Linked DNA regions of Prochlorococcus marinus str. GP2. The protein of the gene in region 1 interacts with the protein of each later gene in a pairwise test. Links are inferred from orthologs where the notes say so. Each region holds a gene or a part of one and is shown on either strand. Other genes may lie near its edges.

Region 1 (9,345 bases):
ATTATGTCATCAGCTCCAGCCGTAACTGATTCTTCATTTGACAAGGATGTACTGCAAAGTGATCTACCAGTATTGGTTGATTTTTGGGCCCCATGGTGCGGTCCATGTAGGATGGTCGCTCCAGTTGTAGAAGAAATCTCAAAAGACTTTGAAGGAAAAATTAAAGTTTTTAAATTAAACACAGATGAGAATCCAAATGTAGCCAGTCAGTACGGAATTAGAAGTATTCCTACATTAATGATCTTTAAAGGAGGTCAAAAGGTTGATACCGTTGTTGGAGCTGTGCCAAAAGCAACTCTTTCTAGCACTTTAACTAAGCATTTATAAATTTAAAAGCTTTGCATAAAATTGGACTAATAGACTATGGAATGGGTAATATACATTCTGTAACAAAATCTCTAGAAAGTCTTGGAGAAGAAATTATATTAATTAAAAACTTTAATGATTCCAAGCTTTGTAAGGCGCTAATACTTCCTGGGGTTGGAGCATTTGACCCCGCGATGAATAATCTCATAAATACTGACTTGATAACTGATTTGAAAAATTGGATTAAAAGTGGGAAATCCTTTTTTGGGATATGTTTAGGTCTCCAACTCCTTTTTGAATCTAGTGATGAAGGAAAAGTTCAAGGGTTGGGAATTTTAAAAGGAAAAATACAAAAATTACCCAATATAGTTAACCAAAGAATCCCACACATGGGTTGGTGCCAACTTTTACCTACAAAAAAAAATACTTTATTTGGGATTGAAGAATTAAATAATTGGGTTTATTTTGTACATTCCTATCATGCAATCCCAGATGACTTAAATATTATTGCAGCTCAGGTTGATTATGGCTCTGAAAAATTAACTGCAATGATTGAGAATGATAATTTATTGGCCTGTCAATTTCATCCGGAAAAATCTGGAAAAACTGGTGAAAAACTTTTGAGAAGATGGCTGAGTAATATTCAATAACATATGCTTAGGGATGAAGACTAATTTAAGATTAATAGGTGGTAAAAAACTCCAAAGTCCAAATAATTCTTATACCAGACCTACAACTTTGAGAGTGAGAGAGGCCATATTTAATATATTGAACAAAAGAGTTGAAAATAGTAACTGGTTAGATTTATTTAGTGGAACAGGGGCCATATCTTGTGAAGCCTATAATCACGGGGCAAGCAAAATAATCGCAATTGAAAAAAACAAAATTAACTCAAAAATTTGCTTAGAAAATTTACTCTCGTTGGAGAATATAGAGAATAGGAGAAAAGATATAGAAGTTATTTGCAAAGACGTTTTGAAATGGACAAAACCTAATTATGAAAGAAACTTATCATCTAGAAATATGGATTTAAACAAATTAAAATTTGATTTTGTTTATCTAGATCCTCCATACGATGCTGATTCCCATGAATTAGTTTTAAATCAATTATTTAATTGTAATCTTTTAAAAAAAGATTCAACAGTTATTTGTGAACATTCTCCAAATCTATTTATTAAAAAAAGTACTCTGTGGGAAACTATAGATATAAGGAATTATGGGCAGTCAAGATTAACATTTTTAATCAATGTCCAGCATCCCTGAACCTCTTCTGTATTGATTCCATGCACTTACGAATAATCCAAGAAGAGTTATTGGAACTAAACCTAAAACAATTCCACATAGAAGAGGCTCGATCATTTTTTTGCCTTTTTTGAATTTCTTATTCACAATTGTTACATAGAGATTATTTTTTGTGTCAACATCTTCATCAACTGCAGCAGAAAGAGATTTTAAGAGAGAATTCTTAAAAATTGTTTTTGTTGTATTTGGAGTTTTATTGATTTGTTTCTCAATATTTTTCGTTAATCATCATGAAAATAACAAATATATTATTGAAACTCTTGAGCTTAATGGCTCTGCTGAGGAAGGAGATGCTCTTTTTAAGATAAATTGTGTTGGATGTCATGGAATTACAGCAAGAGGTTTAGTGGGCCCAGACTTACACTCAATAACACAACGTTTGAATGATAAAGAGATAATAAAACAGGTTACTGGAGGCCTGACACCTCCTATGCCAAGTTTTGAAATTGATCCTGTAAATATGTCCAATTTATTAAAATATCTGCATAGCCTTGAATGATTTTGGGAAAAAATTTTTCTAATTTAAAAGTAATTTTAGTTGAACCAAATGGCCCTTTAAATGTAGGAAGCGTTGCTAGATTATGCAGTAATTTTGAAGTTGATGAATTAAGAATTGTTTCGCCTAAATGCGACATATTTTCTTTAGAAGCAAAGAAAATGGCTCTTAAAGGTCAAAAATTCCTTAAACATTGTAAGGTTTTTAATGATCTTCAAAAAGCAATTTTTGATTGTGATTTGGTTCTAGCATCTTGTGGAAGGATTGATGTGAATAAAGATTCATTTTTTGTATCTTCTGAAGATATATTTGATTGGACATTATCATTTAAGAAGATAAATAATTTAGCAATTATATTTGGAAGAGAAGATAGAGGTTTAACTAACAGTGAATTGCTTCTAGCAAATAAAACTTTTAATATTCCAACTTCTAAGAATAATCCTTCATTAAATCTTTCTCACGCTGTTTCAATAGTTTTGTATGAATTAAATAAATCTTCTAAAAAGAATTTAAATAATGAATTAAAAGTTTTTAAATTGGCATCATCGAAAGAAGTGCATAATACATTTATAGAGATAGAGGAAATGCTTTTGCAAGTTGGATATCTCTTGAAACATACCTCCAAGGCAAAAATCAGTAAATTTAAGAATTTTATTTTGAGGGCAAATACATCTACGCATGAAATAAATGTTTTAAGAGGAATTGTCCATCAAATAAACTGGTTTTTGAACAGTTCAAAAAAAAATAAGTAAGTATAAATTTGATTAGTTATTATTCACTTCTTGTTTTAATTTGATAGGGATATTTACTAAAAACATTTTCTGAAGTAGCATCTATTGATTATTTGAATATTTAAGAAAACTAAAACTGTGCCTACAACAAAGAAAAGAAGAGTTTTTCCTTTTACAGCAGTAATTGGTCAAGAAGAAATGAAATTGGCTCTCTTGTTAAATGTTATTGATCCAAGAATTGGAGGTGTGATGATAATGGGTGATAGAGGCACTGGAAAGTCTACTACAATCAGAGCCTTAGCTGATTTGTTGCCAGCAATCGATGTTGTTAAAGACGATCCATATAATAGTTCACTAGTCGATCCTGATTTACAAAGTAAAGAAGTTTTGGAAAAAATTACTCAAGGAGAAAATCTAGAGAGTATTCAAAAACAAGTACCTATGGTTGACTTGCCTTTAGGAGCTACTGAAGACAGGCTTTGCGGAACCATTGATATAGAGAAGGCTTTGAGCGAAGGTGTCAAGGCTTTCGAACCAGGTCTATTAGCAAAAGCTAATAGGGGTTTGCTATATGTTGATGAAGTGAATTTACTTGATGATCATTTAGTTGATGTACTTTTAGATTCGGCCGCTTCTGGATGGAATACAGTTGAAAGGGAGGGGGTCTCAGTTCGACATCCTGCGAGGTTTGTCCTAATTGGTTCAGGAAATCCAGAAGAAGGTGAATTAAGGCCTCAACTATTGGACAGGTTTGGAATGAGCGTTGAAGTTAAGACAGTTAGAGATGCTGAATTAAGAGTTCAAGTAGTTGATCAAAGAACTTCTTTTGATGATAATCCTGATGAGTTTTCATTGAGTGTTGAAAAACAACAGGATGAACTTCAACAAAAAGTTATTAAAGCACAAGAAATATTAAATTCTGTTCAAATGGATGATGACTTAAGATTAAATATTTCTGCAATCTGCGGGGAACTAGATGTGGATGGTTTACGTGGAGATATTGTTACAAATAGGTCTGCAAGGGCAATTGCAGCATTTGAGGGCAGAACTGAAGTGCAAGAAGATGACATAGCAAGGGTTATTTCTTGTTCCTTAAGACATAGACTTAGAAAAGATCCCTTAGAACAAGTTGATTCAGGTGAAAGAGTTATTCAAGCTTTTTGTAAAGTATTTGATTTAGATGTAAAAGATAATCTTTCAAAATTTCAATTGTCTGCTGAAGCTTAATAACAGTGAGAATAATTGGGATTGACCCTGGATTAGCTAGAGTTGGTTATGGAATAATAGAGATAGAAAATGAAAGAAAGATATTATTAGATTGCGGCGTTATTGAGACAGGTAAAGATAAAAAAGAAGAAGATAGACTTTATGAGATATTCCAAGATCTAAATGAATTAATAAATCATTGGAACCCAACTGCAGCGGCAGTAGAAAAATTTTTCTTTTACAGGTCAAGCACTACCATTAGTGTGGTGCAGGCTAGAGGCGTGATTATGATGGTATTGGCCTCTAAAAAAATTCATGTTAGTGAGTATTCACCTGCTCAGATAAAATTAACAATTGCTGGGTCTGGAAAGGCATCTAAGAAAGATATTCTTGATGCTGTTATGTATAACTTAGATCTTAAAAATCCTCCAAAACCTGATGATTCAGCAGATGCATTGGCTATAGCACTCACAAAACTAAATGAGGATGGCTTTAACTGAAAATTTAATATGACAATCTTTGAAAATAAGAAATTGGAGAGGGATATGTTTAGAAAACTAAGAGATGGAATTTCTCTTAATCAAAGAGAAAATGTAGAAAAAAATGTAAAATTATATATTGATTCATTTGTTAAGGGATATAAAAATGTTGGTTATATAGGCATATATTGGCCTCTAAAAAATGAAGTTGATATAAGAAGTCTCAAGAAAAAATTTACTTTAGCTTTGCCTAGATGTAAAGATAAAAAAGAGTTGTTATTTTATCCATGGGACGAAAAACCTCTTACCAAAGATTATGAGGGTATACTTAGTCCAAATAACTCTTCCCCATTAAGTCATTTGCAGATAAGCTTGATATTTGTACCATGTCTTTCCGTCGATAAAAATTTAACAAGATTAGGTTATGGAGGAGGTTATTTTGATAAATTAAGGAGAAATAATGATTGGAGAAATGTTCCATGCATTGGAGTATTAACTTCTAATTGTGTAAGTACGATGCCATTAACCAGAGCTGAGTGGGATATTCCTTTATCTGGCTTTATCACAGAAAAAGAAATATTTGTATAATAGAAGATTCATAAAGTGATTAATTAATAGTTTTAAAAAATGGAAAATCAGGAAAAATACAATAAATTATCAAAATTAGTAGAAAAGTTGAAGAAATCAGAAGATCCAAAAAGAAAATATGAATACATTTTGTGGTTAGGCAAAAAAATGAAAGAACCAGATAGTGAAATCCTTGTTGAAGAAAATAAAGTTGAGGGATGCGTTTCAGAAGTTTTTGTTAAGGCAACTATTAAGGCTGGTAAATTATTTTGGGAAGGATATTCTGATGCACTCATAACAAAGGGTTTGTTGGCCTTTCTAATAAGTGGATTAAATGAGTTAACACCAAATGAAGTTGTTGAAATAGATAAGAAATTTATAGAAGATACTGGTTTGAAAGCAAGCTTAACACCTTCACGATCAAATGGTTTTTTAAACATTTTATTGAAAATGCAGTCTCAAGCCAATGAATTTTTGTAGGCCTAATAATATAAAATTAAACTCAAAGTTAAAAGAAATAAAAAATGAGAAAATGCAAAATTGGGATTGTAGGTTTTGGAACTGTAGGTTCAGGGATTTATAAAATATTAAGTTCTGAGGTCGATTCACATCCAATACTAAAAGAAATAGAAATTGCAAAAATAGCAGTTAAAGATCTTAATAAAAAAAGGGATATTGAGCTAGATAATAATTTATTAACTGATGATCCATTTAAATTAGTTAATGACCCCTCTATAGATGTAATTGTTGAAGTAATGGGCGGGGTTGATTTAGCGAAAGATATTATTCTGGAATCATTAAAATTACGTAAATCTGTAGTAACAGCAAATAAAGCAGTTATTGCAAGATATGGAGAAGAAATATATAAAACTGCATCTAAAGAGGGAGTTTATGTATTGTCAGAGGCGGCAGTTTGCGGGGGGATTCCCATAATTGAACCCTTAAAAAGATCATTAAAGAGTAATAGCATAAAAAAAATGGTTGGGATAATAAATGGCACAACAAATTTTATTCTTTCAAAGATGACGAATGAAAAAGCTGATTATAAGGAGACTTTAAAACTGGCCCAAAGCCTTGGGTATGCAGAATTTGATCCAACTGCAGATGTTGAGGGCCATGATGCTGCTGATAAGATTTCAATTCTTAGTGAACTTGCATTTGGAGGGAAAATCAAAAGAGAGGAGATTCATACTGAGGGCATTAGTAAAATTAATCTAAAGGATATCGAATATGCCAATAAATTAGGGTTTGAAATAAAACTTTTAGCATTCTCCGAAAGGGGAGGAATTAATTGTAATGATTCACTCGCTTTGAATATTTGGGTAGGACCTTCTTTGATTCCAAAATCTCATCCATTGGCAACAGTTAAGGGAGTTAATAATGCCTTATTGATAGAGGCTGATCCTCTTGGAGAGATAATGTTATATGGGCCAGGAGCAGGGAGTGGCCCAACTGCTGCATCAGTAGTATCAGATATATTAAATCTGCATGCCGCCTCATTAAAAAATAATAATTCAATCGATCCATTATTATCTTTTTATTTCTGGAGAAACTGTCATATCATCGAATCTCTACAAATAAATAAAAAAAATTACCTTAGAATTATTTGTCTTGATAGTCCAGGTGTTATAGGAAAGATTGGAGATATTTTTGGAAAGAATAATGTATCAATAGAATCAATTGTTCAACTTGATGCAAGTGAGGACAACGCTGAAATTGTCGTTATTACTCATGAGGTCAATAATGGAGATTTTGAGAGATCGAAAGATGAAATAAATTCCCTAAATGAAGTCAAAATTATTGCAAGTCAATTAAGTTGTATTTAAAAAAATAGTTTGCAAATTTCTTTATAGCTTGGTAAACCGAAGAGAGTAAGTGTTTGGTTTAAGCGCCTTAATGATTCATTCAAAACTATTAGATAATAATGAAAATAATAATTTAAATTTTTCTCAAAACCTTTATAAAGGTGCTTGTGTAAAAATTAAAAATAGCAATAAGACTTTTCAAGTAATTGGTTTAAATATAGGTAAAGAAATTTGTTGGGTGAGAGAGTGGCCTTTTGCTTGTAATTCTAAAAAAACATTTGCTTTAGAAATAAGTCAAATAACCTTGCAAACTTTCTGCTCAAATAATTCTTCAGAAAAATTAAGTAATTTTAAAATATGAAAAAAAAAGTTTTTTTATCAATATTTATTATTTTAATTTCTTTTTTACAGAGTTCTTGCGGTTCAAAAAAAATATCTAAAAAAATCACAGTAGCAAGTTCTGGAAAAATTGAATCTTTAGATCCAGCTAGAGCAAATACTCTTAAAGCAATTCAATTAATTAGTTCTCTAGGAGACACATTATATGAATTAAATTCTGATGGAGAATTAATCCCTGAATTGGCTTCAGGGATGCCAATTATTTCAAAGGATAGACTTCAAATAACTATTAATTTAAGAAATAATGTTTTTTTTCACGATGGAACAGCATTTAACTCAAATGCTATAAAGTTTACCTTTGATAGATTCAAAAGAATAGGAACGATGAATTATATTCTAGGAAATAAGATTAAATCAATTGAAACGCCAAGTGAATATACTGTCATAATAAATTTGAATAAACCATCAAGTTCTTTAAATGGGTTACTTACCTCAGTAAATTTAACTCCAATATCTCCTACATTTTATAAAGAATATTCTGATAAGTTTCTAAATGAAAAATTCGTTGGTGCCGGAAAGTATGTGCTGACCAGTTTTTCTAATGAAGTTCAATCAATTGATCCATATTTGAATTATTGGGGTGAAAAGCCCTTAAATAATGGCGTTAATTTTGTGGGATATTCAAATTCATCTTCTCTTTTTGGGGCTTTAAAAAGTAAACAAATTGACGTGCTTTTATCAAATTCAATTGATGATAGTCAGATAAAGAGTTTAAATAATTTAAGCAGAAATAAACAATTTAATGAAGGTAATAGCCCTTTTACTGAATTAAGTTTTATAAGCCTTAAAACTAGTTCTTATCCATTAAATAATCTTAATTTAAGAATGGCTTTGGCAAAAAGTCTTAATAGAAAATTGATTAGTGAGAAAGTAAGTTATGGATTAAGGAAGCCATCCAGATCAATTATTCCTCCGATATTAAAAAAGAATAATCAAGAACTGTGGCCTAAATATGATTATTTAGAAGCGAGAAGGCTATTGCAAAAAGAAAATTTTTGTAATGGAAATATTTTAAAAATACCTCTTACTTATAGATCGAATGTACCAGCTGACAAGCTTATTGCTCTGACATGGCAAGAAGAAATTAAAAGTTATTTGAAAGATTGTATTGACATTGAACTCAATGGGGTTGAATCTACAACAGTTTATAAGAATCTAAGTTTAGGAATTTATACGGCAGTTCTTCTCGATTGGACTGGGGCTTATTCAGATCCAGAGGCCTATCTTACCCCTCTATTAAGTTGTAATGAAATAGTTGATAGCATATGTAAAAATGGGGAGTCAGTTTATAGCGGTAGTTTTTGGGGATCTAATAGAGTGGAAAGTTTATTCCTTGAGAGTGAAAAAATAAGTGGAATTAAAAGATTAGAAAAACTTGTTGAAATTGAAAAAATAGCAGCAAGTTCAATACCTTATATTCCTATTTGGTTATCTTCTCAAAAAGCATGGTCACAAAATAAAATATCAAAACCTATTTTTAATGGTGCAGGAATAATTTCATTGAGTGATCTTGAGTTAATTAATGAGTAGAAATTTAAATAAACTTATAAATTATTCCTTATTAAAAATTTCATTAATACCGATAATGTTATGGGTAATTTCTTCATTAGTTTTTATTTTATTAAGAGTTGCGCCTGGCGATCCTGTAGATGCCATACTTGGATCTGGTGCAGATGAGGTTTCTAGGGAATTTCTAAGAAATAAATTGGGGCTAAATGAACCTTTAATAAATCAATATTTTTCATATATTAAAAATATATTGCACTTAGATTTTGGCCAATCTCTTAGTACCCAAGAGCCAGTCCTAAATATTATTATTAAGTCATTGCCTGCAAGTCTTGAGCTTGGATTCTTTTCAATATTAAGTGCAATATTAATAGGATTCCCATTGGGATTAATTGGCTTAAGAAATAGAGGGAAAAAGACTGATTATATTGCGAGAATATTAGGGATTGCTACATATGCGATCCCTCCATTTTGGGGAGCAATGTTAGCGCAATTATTATTTTCTGTATTTTTTAATATTTCCCCTATTGGAGGAAGATTTCCAATAT
Region 2 (9,545 bases), on another replicon or contig:
CTTAATCCAGAGGTGCCTGGTTTTTGATCTAGAAAAGGAGAATTGATATTAATTACACTAACTTGATTCATATTTTTAAGAAACTTCCAAAAATCTAACTAAATTAGTGAGGCATTTCGGAAGTTCTTAACATAGCGATAAACCATAATGAAGAAATTAATAATGCACTAAGAATTCCATAGTTAACACCAAATTTAGAAATTGTAATTGGAACTATTAGCGGAAACGTTAATGCCCCAAACAATGGAGTAAAAGCTACAATTTTTTTCAGCATTAATTTAATCTATTAAAACCATTCAGTCTCAGCATTATCTTTTTCATTAGTGTCGTCAAGTGGTGTTGTTCTTTCAAATTTCATTGATATACTTTTTTCTTGCTCACCGGATACATCAACAGCTTTAATATCATAGTTTTGAGTCCCATCTCTAAATGGAACTTGAATTCTAAAAGTACCATCTGCAGCAAGAGGTACATCTTCTCCTCCTATTGTCAGTTTTGCAGAAGGCTCTGTAGCTCCATAAACAATTAATTCAGCATCAGCAACGAGCCAAAAAGATCTATTTTTAACAATTCCGCTTCCAGAATCATTTAAACCTGATGACCATTTACCAACACCTGAGTCTGTAAGATTATCATTGAGGTTTGTTGAATTTACGTTTTCCATAAATTCTTCAGAACCAACTTTTCTTCTGAAAGGAATGTTTGTTGCTGCTTGGTATAACCTTTCATGCATACCATTTTGCTCTGAAACAACAGGATTAGAAATATCTGGGATTGACTCAAGAGTAGAATCTAAGTTAAAAGGTACAAATTTATCTAGAATTTGCTCAGAAGGATGAGACCCAGGAACATGGCTTATCGTAGAAAATGCCAATGACATCCAGTTAAACCCATATTTGTAACCTAATTCAACTTTATAATCTCTATCTGCAAGTGGGATTGGCAAATACCACTCGGTGCTGTAACTATCAACCGCAATCTCCCTTAGTGTTCCTTGATTCAAGTTGCTTCCTTCAGAACCAGAAGCATCAAATAATCGTAAACATAATTTATTGGCTCCCAGAGATTGTGCTTTTTCTCTATCTGCATCAGAAATTTGCCAAAAAACATAAGCCCAATCTGGATCTCGGGGTAGGAAAACTACATTAGTTTTAACTTCTTCACTACTATTGAAAGTATTGGACTCAGTAGTTTCTTCAGATTTTGACTCAGGAGGTGTAGTGTATGTTTTTTTTGTAGATTTTTCTTGATATTTAAGTATTAAATCAACTAAAACAGCTTTTGTTTTGCGACTGTATAGCGGAACCGATAATTTACTTGCTTCTTGACGTAATTGTCTGAGGGTTAGTGAGAGTAATTGAACTTTGTTCATGATCCCATCAGCCACTTTAAATTCTCCGTTTTTGTTTGGGATCAGTATGTTCTTTTTTTTTGGGAATTGTGTGTCTTTTTGGCCTGTCGTCAGGATCCTCTGACTACTAAAAAATTCTCAAAATTGATATTTTGCTTCAAAACAGTTGGTATAAATAGAATTAATTAATTTTTAGATCTTTTTGAAATGTAAATTAATTTTCTTTTTTTTTAAATTTTATTACCTGAATTTGTTAACGACTCAACAAAAATATATTTTTTCTTCGGGATCAGTTAAATAAAAGAGCATTCAGCGTTGTTCGACTAGAAGTACTAAATCATCTATCTCTAAATCCTCAATACTTTTACCTATTTTTTTTGAAAAAGTACTTAATTTTTTTGAAGTGGATTCTAACTGCTCATAAAAAAGATCACTAAATTTTTTATCATCAAATTTTTTGGATTGGCTATCACACCATGCTCTCAGGGGATTTTTATTTTTATATTCCGAACTATTATCTACATTGATAGTTTTTAAAATCTGAAGGCAATGAGCAAGTATTCTTAAATGGTGTTTCTGCATTATAGGTAGATCAAGATTATCAATTTCTTGAATAATTTCTATGTTTAAGGGGTTAGACAAGGGATCAAGATGATTAGACATTAATTTTTAGTTTTAATAAAGGAAAAAAACTCAATATTGGGGGAATCTTTCGTTAAAGTATATAAAGCTAATTGTAATAGGTTATTTTTGATAACATGGTCAACGAAAATTTAGTTAAAGATGTAGTAAAAGAGCCTTACAAATATGGTTTCGTTACTGATATTGAAACTGAAAAAATAGAGAAGGGATTAAATGAAGATATTATAAAATTAATTTCACAGAAAAAAGAAGAACCAAAATTTCTTCTTGATTTTAGATTAAAAGCCTTTAAAAAATGGCAAAAAATGAAAGAGCCTGATTGGGCAGGATTAGGATATAAACAAATCGATTATCAAGATATTATTTATTACTCTGCTCCTAAGCAAAAAGAGAAAATTTCTAGCTTAGATGAAGTTGATCCCAAACTTCTTGAGACTTTTGACAAATTAGGAATACCCCTTACGGAGCAAAAAAAACTAACAAATGTAGCAGTAGATGCTGTCTTTGATAGTGTTTCTATAGCTACAACTTTTAGGGAAGAACTTGCTGAACATGGAGTTATATTCTGCTCAATTAGTGAAGCAGTAAAAAATCACGCGGATTTGATTGAAAAATATTTAGGTACAGTAGTGCCAGCTAGTGATAATTATTTTGCAGCACTAAATTCTGCAGTTTTTAGTGATGGTTCTTTTGTTTATATCCCAAAAGGTGTTACCTGCCCTATGGATCTATCTTCCTACTTCAGGATTAATAGTGGAGATTCAGGACAATTCGAAAGAACACTAATCATTGCTGAAGAATCAAGTTCTGTAAGCTATCTAGAAGGTTGTACAGCACCAATGTTTGATACAAATACCCTACATGCAGCAGTTGTAGAGCTTATAGCATTAGACGACGCCTCAATAAAATATTCAACAGTGCAAAATTGGTATGCTGGTGATGAAGAAGGTATTGGCGGAATTTTTAATTTTGTCACCAAGAGAGGTAAATGTTTAGGTAAGAGAAGTAAAATTAGCTGGTCTCAAGTTGAAACAGGGTCTGCAATTACATGGAAATATCCTAGCTGTCTTCTTTTAGGGGAAGAATCTGTAGGTGAATTTTATTCAGTGGCTCTCACCAATAATCTTCAGCAAGCAGATACCGGCACAAAAATGATCCATATTGGTCCTAAGACCAAATCAACTATTGTTAGCAAAGGTATTAGTGCAGGTAACTCAAAAAATAGCTATAGAGGTCTTGTCAAAATGGGAACAAAAGCTACAGGATCAAGAAATTACAGTCAATGTGATTCAATGTTAATAGGGGATCAAGCTTCTGCAAATACATTTCCTTACATCAAATCTCAACAACCCAATTCTGAAATTGAGCATGAAGCAAGCACATGTAGAATCTCAGAAGACCAACTTTTTTATCTCCAAAGCAGAGGTATAGATTTTGAAGAGGCAGTATCTATGATGGTTAGCGGTTTTTGCAGAGATGTATTTAATCAATTACCTATGGAATTTGCTGCTGAAGCAGATAAGTTACTGGCACTTAAACTAGAGGGATCAGTAGGTTAATTAATCAATTTCTAAACTGAAATGCAAAGTAAAATGAAAGAATCAGATCCGATTTTAGAAGTTGAAAATCTCTCCGCATCTACTGAAAATCTTCCAATTTTAAAAGGGGTTTCACTTACTGTCTATCCAGGAGAAATCCATGCCATTATGGGAAGAAATGGATGTGGCAAAAGTACTCTTTCGAAAATCATTGCAGGACATCCCTCGTATAATATTACAAATGGCGACATAAAATTTTTAGGTGAAAACATCAACTCTCTAGAACCTGAAGAGAGATCTCAATCAGGAATTTTTCTTGGTTTTCAATATCCAATTGAGATTCCAGGTGTTAGTAACCTTGAGTTTCTTAGAGTTTCAACTAATGCTAGAAGGAAATTCCTCAACAAAGAAGAATTGGATACTTTTGATTTTGAAGAATTAGTTAAAGAAAAGTTAGAAATTGTGAAAATGGATCATGCATTCCTGTCAAGGAGTGTCAATCAAGGCTTTTCCGGAGGTGAAAAAAAAAGAAATGAAATTCTGCAAATGGCTTTACTTGAGCCCAAGATAGCGATATTAGATGAGACCGATTCTGGTCTAGATATCGATGCTTTAAGAATTGTGGCATCAGGAATTAAAAAAATATCTAATACACAAACTGGAATTATACTTATTACCCACTATCAAAGATTATTAAATGAAATTAAACCAAATTATGTCCATGTTATGTCAGACGGTCAAATCATAAAAACTGGTGAGAGTGATCTTGCTCTAGAACTTGAGGAAAAAGGGTATGAATGGACTGATAACTTTATAAAAGAGACCTAAACAAATGGAAATTATTGAAAAAATAAAAAATAATAAAGCGGACGATAATCTAACAGAAATACAAAAAATCTGTCTTCATAAATTACAATCAAACCCTTTCCCTAATCTTAAAAGTGAACTATGGAGGCTTTCAAATAAATCAAAATTGTCAAAATTTTTAGATTACTCAGTTAATGAAAAAGATTCAAAATTTGATATACCATATCCGAAAAATTCTCAAAGTAATATTAGATTAATAATTGGTGAGAATTACCAAATTAAATTAATAGAGAAAAATTATTCAATACAGCAATTAAGTGAGGATGAATTACAAAAATATATCAAGGAACAGATATCTTTTTTTAAGCAAAACGAAAATTGGAGTGACCTACTAAATCTGTCTTTAAGTTGTAAAAATAATATTTTGGGATTAAAAATAAATGGATCAAAAATTCCTCCTATTGAAATTTTTAGTAATGCATCAAGAAATTCTTTAAAAGCAAAAACCCTCGTAATATTTTTAGAAAAGAATTGTGATATTGAATTATTACAAGTAAATCTTGGTAAAGAAAACTCTTCATTATCTCAATCAACTTTCTTTTGCTTGAAAGAAAATAGTTCCATAAATCATGGTGTTGTTTCTTACGGTGAAAACAGATCCAATCTATTAAATTCTCTCAATGTAATTCAACAAAAAAATAGTGCTTACAACTTAGGATCTTTACATTTCAAATTCAATTACGCGAGATTTGAAATTAGTATTAAACAATCTGAGGGAAACGCTAAAACAAATATCAAAGGTATGCAAATAACCAAAAAAGATGAGCAAATTTCAACCTATGCAAAAATTGAATTTAATGGCCCAAATGGATTTCTAGATCAAATTAATAAATCACTTGCTGATGATAAATCACATGCAATATTTGAAGGTTCAATAATAGTTCCGAAAATTGCCCAGAGAACTGATGCTTCCCAATTAAGCAGAAATTTACTTTTATCAAATCTCGCACAAATAGATACCAAACCTCAATTAGAAATAATTGCTGATGATGTCAAATGCAAACATGGAGCTACAATTTCGCAACTAAATGAAGAAGAACTTTTTTATATGCGAACAAGAGGTATCACATTAACAGAAGCAAGTAAACTACAATTAAGTTCTTACTTTCAAGAAATAATTTCATTTATTCCCATTTCAAAAGATAAATGGGATTTGCTTGATAAACTTTTAAATGAGGCTTAATGGAAACAATACAAAATTTTCCTGAAATAACTAAGAAAGACTTTCCTCTTTTAAATAAGAACTTAAATTGTAATGAGCAAATTATTTATTTAGACCATGCTGCAACCACACAAAAACCAATACAAGTCTTAGAAAAAATTAATGAATACTACAAAAACTTTAATGCCAATGTACATAGAGGGGCACATCAATTAAGTACTAAAGCAACAGAAGAATTTGAAAATGCACGATATTTAATCAGCAAATATATAAAAGCGAATTCAGCAAAAGAAATTATTTTCACAAGAAATGCTACTGAGGCAATCAATCTAGTAGCTAGATCTTGGGGAGAATATTCATTAAAAGAAAACGATGAAATTCTCTTATCAATAATGGAGCATCATAGCAATATTGTTCCATGGCAAATGATTGCAGCAAAAAATAAATGCAAATTAAAATTTATCGGTATAGATAAAGATGGGAAATTAGATATAGAAGACTTTAAATCAAAACTTACATCTAAAACTAAACTTGTTAGCCTAGTACATGTTAGTAATACACTAGGGTGCTGTAATCCAATCAAAGAAATAACTAAATTAGCTAAACAAAAAGGTTCTTTAGTGTTAATAGATGCATGCCAAAGTTTGGCGCATCAAAAAATGGATGTAATTGATCTTAATATAGATTTTTTAGCTGGATCAGGACATAAACTATGCGGTCCTACAGGTATTGGTTTCCTCTGGTCAAGAAAAGAAATCCTAGAAAAAATTCCTCCTCTCTTTGGAGGTGGCGAAATGATTCAAGATGTTTTTGAAGAAACAAGTACTTGGGCAGAGCTACCACACAAATTTGAAGCTGGAACTCCTGCCATTGCAGAAGCAATAGGTCTTGCAGAAGCAATTAATTATATTAAAAATATTGGATTGAATGAAATTCATGAATATGAAAAGACTATTACTAAATATTTATTTGAAAAATTAAATCAAATAGAAAATATTGAAATCATAGGTCCATCGCCGGAGATAGACCCAGACAGAGCCTCACTTGCCACCTTTTATATAAAAAATATACATTCAAATGATATTGCTGAAATTCTTGATTCAAAAGGAATTTGCATCAGAAGTGGCCACCATTGCTGTCAACCTCTTCACAGACACATTGGAATTAAATCAACAGCTAGGATCAGCATGAATTTCACAACCAATAAGGAAGAAATTGATATTTTTATAGAAAAATTAAAAGATACTATTGATTTTCTAAAAATCAATTCTTAAATATTCAAAGCATTTTTTAAAAATTCCTGAGATTTTTTCATTACTACTTCTTTATTTTCAATATTTCTAAAACCATGCCCTTCATTATCAAAAAAAATAACTTCTGAATATTTATTATTCTGAATCAAAATTTCTTGAATTTTTAAAGTTTGTTTATAAGAAATAACTGCATCTTTTTTTCCATGAAACAATAAGATAGGTTTTTTTATTTTGTTAATATAATTTATCGGGGATCTATTAATATAATTATCATGGTTTTTTGCATAATTTCCTATCAAAGAATTTAAATAATCTTTTTCAAATCTATGAGTGTTGTAATGCATATCCTTCAAATCAATAACAGGATATTTACAAATTGCTGCTTTAAAAATAGACCCACATAATAAACAATTCAGGGCAGTTAAACCACCAGCACTATTCCCAAAAATTACTACTTTTTCACTATCAACTTGATTTGATTTAATCAATTCAAGAGCTAGTGATTTGCAATCATAAGAATCAACAATACCCCATTTAGAATTCAACCTCTCTCTATATTCTTTGCCAAATCCTGATGATCCTCCATAATTGACTTCAGCAACAAAAAATCCCTTCGACGTCCAATATTGAACTTCAGAATTATATGATCCATCAAAACATGAAGTTGGCCCGCTATGTGCTCTAACAAGGAGCGGTGGCTTTCTAAAATTTTCAACAAGCGGCTTATAAAGAAAAGAATGAGTAGATTGAGCCTCAAAACCTTTAAACCAAAATGTTTCAGGTTTTGAACAATCTTTTATATGATCAAAAAATATCTGCTCAGAAAAATTTGATAAAACTTTTTTTTCAAAATCAATTTCAAATACAATTCCCAAAAAATCAGATCCATAACCTTTTAAAAGAACTTTTTTTCGAAAAACACTGAAATCACTTATTGAAGTAAAAGGAGTAGAAAATTCCTTAACAAATTTAAGATTTTTATATTGTTCCACTATTAAATTATTTTCTTTTTTTGCTAGGCAAAATAAATTTTTTATAGTCCCTGAAAAAAATGTTATTCCGGAGACCCATTGTGGTGCTCCATATTCAAGCAAATTTCTCTCTACTCTTTTCTTAATAAAAATATTCTCAATTTCATTAATATCTAAAAACAACAAATTCCACCATCCAGAACTATCTTCAGAACATACTAAAAGTGTTTCACTTATCCAATAGGGTTGAAAAAAAGAAACGTTTTTTTTCGCATTTATAAGCTTATTTGAGAATTTTTTTATTTTTTGTACCTCTCCATCTAGATCTATTTGAGCAAAAAACAGATCATTTTTGTCCCAGGGCATATATGGAGAATCCCACTCTATCCAAGAAAGTAATCTAGCAGAAGTATTAGAAGATAATTCTCCAGCAAAATTTTTAAATTTTTTAATTCGATGAATATCTTGTTTAGTTTTTTTTAAATTTAAAGAAAATAAATAATCTCTATTATTTATCTCGCAAATTCCATACAAAAAATTTTTTTCAGAAATGACAAATGAAGAATCGAAATTTCCATCAATTGATTTAGATAGTTGTCTAGGTTCTTGAACTGAATCGAGATATATATTTTGACTTCTATAATTTGACGCTGCCTCTTTAAAAATTTGAAACCATACTGCCTTAGTAATCTGATCTATCCATATTAAATAAAAATTATTTTTAAAATTTATACATTTATATGCTTTACCACCATATCCATGAAAATTATTTTTAATATTATGCTTTTTACTTGTTAATTTCTGAGGAAACGCCCCTTTATCATTAAATGGTCTTGCAAAAATAGCATTCTCATTTTGACCTTCACCAACAACATCAATCCAAAAAATGATATCCCTAATAATAGTTAATTCCTTGTAAGCATTTTTTTTAGATTCAGTTTGCCTAACTTTTAACTTATCATCATTACTCATTTAAAATATAAAGAAAGTAAATTAAAGTGCTAGTATTTTTATAGCTAAACTCTTAATTAAAAACTTTTTAACGTGGCAAACCATTTTTCACAACTTGCAAAAAAGTCAAGAACAAGTGGAAGCTCAGAAAAAATTGCAAAAGAACAAACAGGTAAGCCATCTCTAGATATTTATAAACTTGGTGATGATGTGTTGAGAAAAAATTCCAAAAGAATCACTAAAGTTGACGAATCGATTAGAAAACTTGCTAGAGAAATGCTTCAAAGCATGTATGCAGCTAAAGGAATTGGACTTGCCGCACCACAAATTGGCATCAACAAGGAGCTTCTTGTGATAGATGTAAATTTTGAAGATTCAGCAGCAGAACCTTTAATATTAATCAATCCAGAAATTACAGACTTTGGAACAACTCTTAATTCATACGAAGAAGGCTGTTTGAGTATACCTGGCGTCTATTTGAATGTAGTAAGACCATCAACTATTAAATTAAAATTTAGGGATGAAATGGGTAGACCACGGAAAATGAAAGCCGATGGACTTCTAGCGAGGTGTATTCAACATGAAATGGATCATTTAAACGGAATACTATTTGTTGATAGAGTTACATCAAAAGATGATTTAAACAAAGAACTTATAAAGGAAGGGTTTAACGAAGAAGATGTAATTTCTATTAATTAATCTAATGACTGAAACTACAATATTTCAAAAAATAATTAATGAAGAAATACCCTGCGATAAGCTTTATGAAGATGAGTTTTGTATTGCTTTTAACGATATCCAAGCGCAAGC

The links.
Region 2: the proteins of EU91_RS03390 (region 1) and EU91_RS07280 interact in binary tests that used the Escherichia coli proteins (3 or more experiments, as listed by UniProt). The link is inferred for Prochlorococcus marinus str. GP2 from one-to-one orthologs.

Annotation. Positions count from the first base shown.
Region 1 is NZ_JNAH01000005.1:64,690-74,034, forward strand. What follows is about bases 4,058-6,857. They hold EU91_RS03390 (SufE family protein), read left to right. Parts: upstream 4,058-5,147; coding sequence 5,148-5,567; downstream 5,568-6,857. Other genes in these bases: bchI (magnesium chelatase ATPase subunit I), read left to right, coding at 4,058-4,062; ruvC (crossover junction endodeoxyribonuclease RuvC), read left to right, coding at 4,068-4,541; EU91_RS03395 (5-formyltetrahydrofolate cyclo-ligase), read left to right, coding at 4,551-5,108; EU91_RS03385 (homoserine dehydrogenase), read left to right, coding at 5,612-6,857. In the rest of the region: trxA (thioredoxin), read left to right, coding at 4-327; imidazole glycerol phosphate synthase subunit HisH, read left to right, coding at 339-956; 16S rRNA (guanine(966)-N(2))-methyltransferase RsmD, read left to right, coding at 970-1,569; petG (cytochrome b6-f complex subunit V), read right to left, coding at 1,546-1,665; EU91_RS03415 (c-type cytochrome), read left to right, coding at 1,721-2,107; EU91_RS03410 (RNA methyltransferase), read left to right, coding at 2,104-2,856; more of bchI, read left to right, coding at 2,974-4,057; more of EU91_RS03385, read left to right, coding at 6,858-6,913; EU91_RS03380 (hypothetical protein), read left to right, coding at 6,984-7,253; EU91_RS03375 (ABC transporter substrate-binding protein), read left to right, coding at 7,250-8,821; EU91_RS03370 (ABC transporter permease), read left to right, coding at 8,814-9,345. UniProt on the Escherichia coli protein: Participates in cysteine desulfuration mediated by SufS. Cysteine desulfuration mobilizes sulfur from L-cysteine to yield L-alanine and constitutes an essential step in sulfur metabolism for biosynthesis of a variety of sulfur-containing biomolecules.
Region 2 is NZ_JNAH01000003.1:61,727-71,271, reverse strand. Bases 4,708-7,707 are described here. They hold EU91_RS07280 (aminotransferase class V-fold PLP-dependent enzyme), read left to right. Parts: upstream 4,708-5,580; coding sequence 5,581-6,834; downstream 6,835-7,707. Other genes in these bases: EU91_RS07285 (alpha/beta hydrolase family protein), read right to left, coding at 6,831-7,707; EU91_RS07275 (SufD family Fe-S cluster assembly protein), read left to right, coding at 4,708-5,581. In the rest of the region: EU91_RS07245 (alpha-D-glucose phosphate-specific phosphoglucomutase), read right to left, coding at 1-71; EU91_RS09160 (hypothetical protein), read right to left, coding at 104-274; EU91_RS07255 (DUF4912 domain-containing protein), read right to left, coding at 287-1,387; EU91_RS07260 (hypothetical protein), read right to left, coding at 1,661-2,014; Fe-S cluster assembly protein SufB, read left to right, coding at 2,110-3,552; Fe-S cluster assembly ATPase SufC, read left to right, coding at 3,574-4,359; more of EU91_RS07275, read left to right, coding at 4,364-4,707; more of EU91_RS07285, read right to left, coding at 7,708-8,756; def (peptide deformylase), read left to right, coding at 8,829-9,434; EU91_RS07295 (histidine triad nucleotide-binding protein), read left to right, coding at 9,439-9,545. UniProt on the Escherichia coli protein: Cysteine desulfurases mobilize the sulfur from L-cysteine to yield L-alanine, an essential step in sulfur metabolism for biosynthesis of a variety of sulfur-containing biomolecules.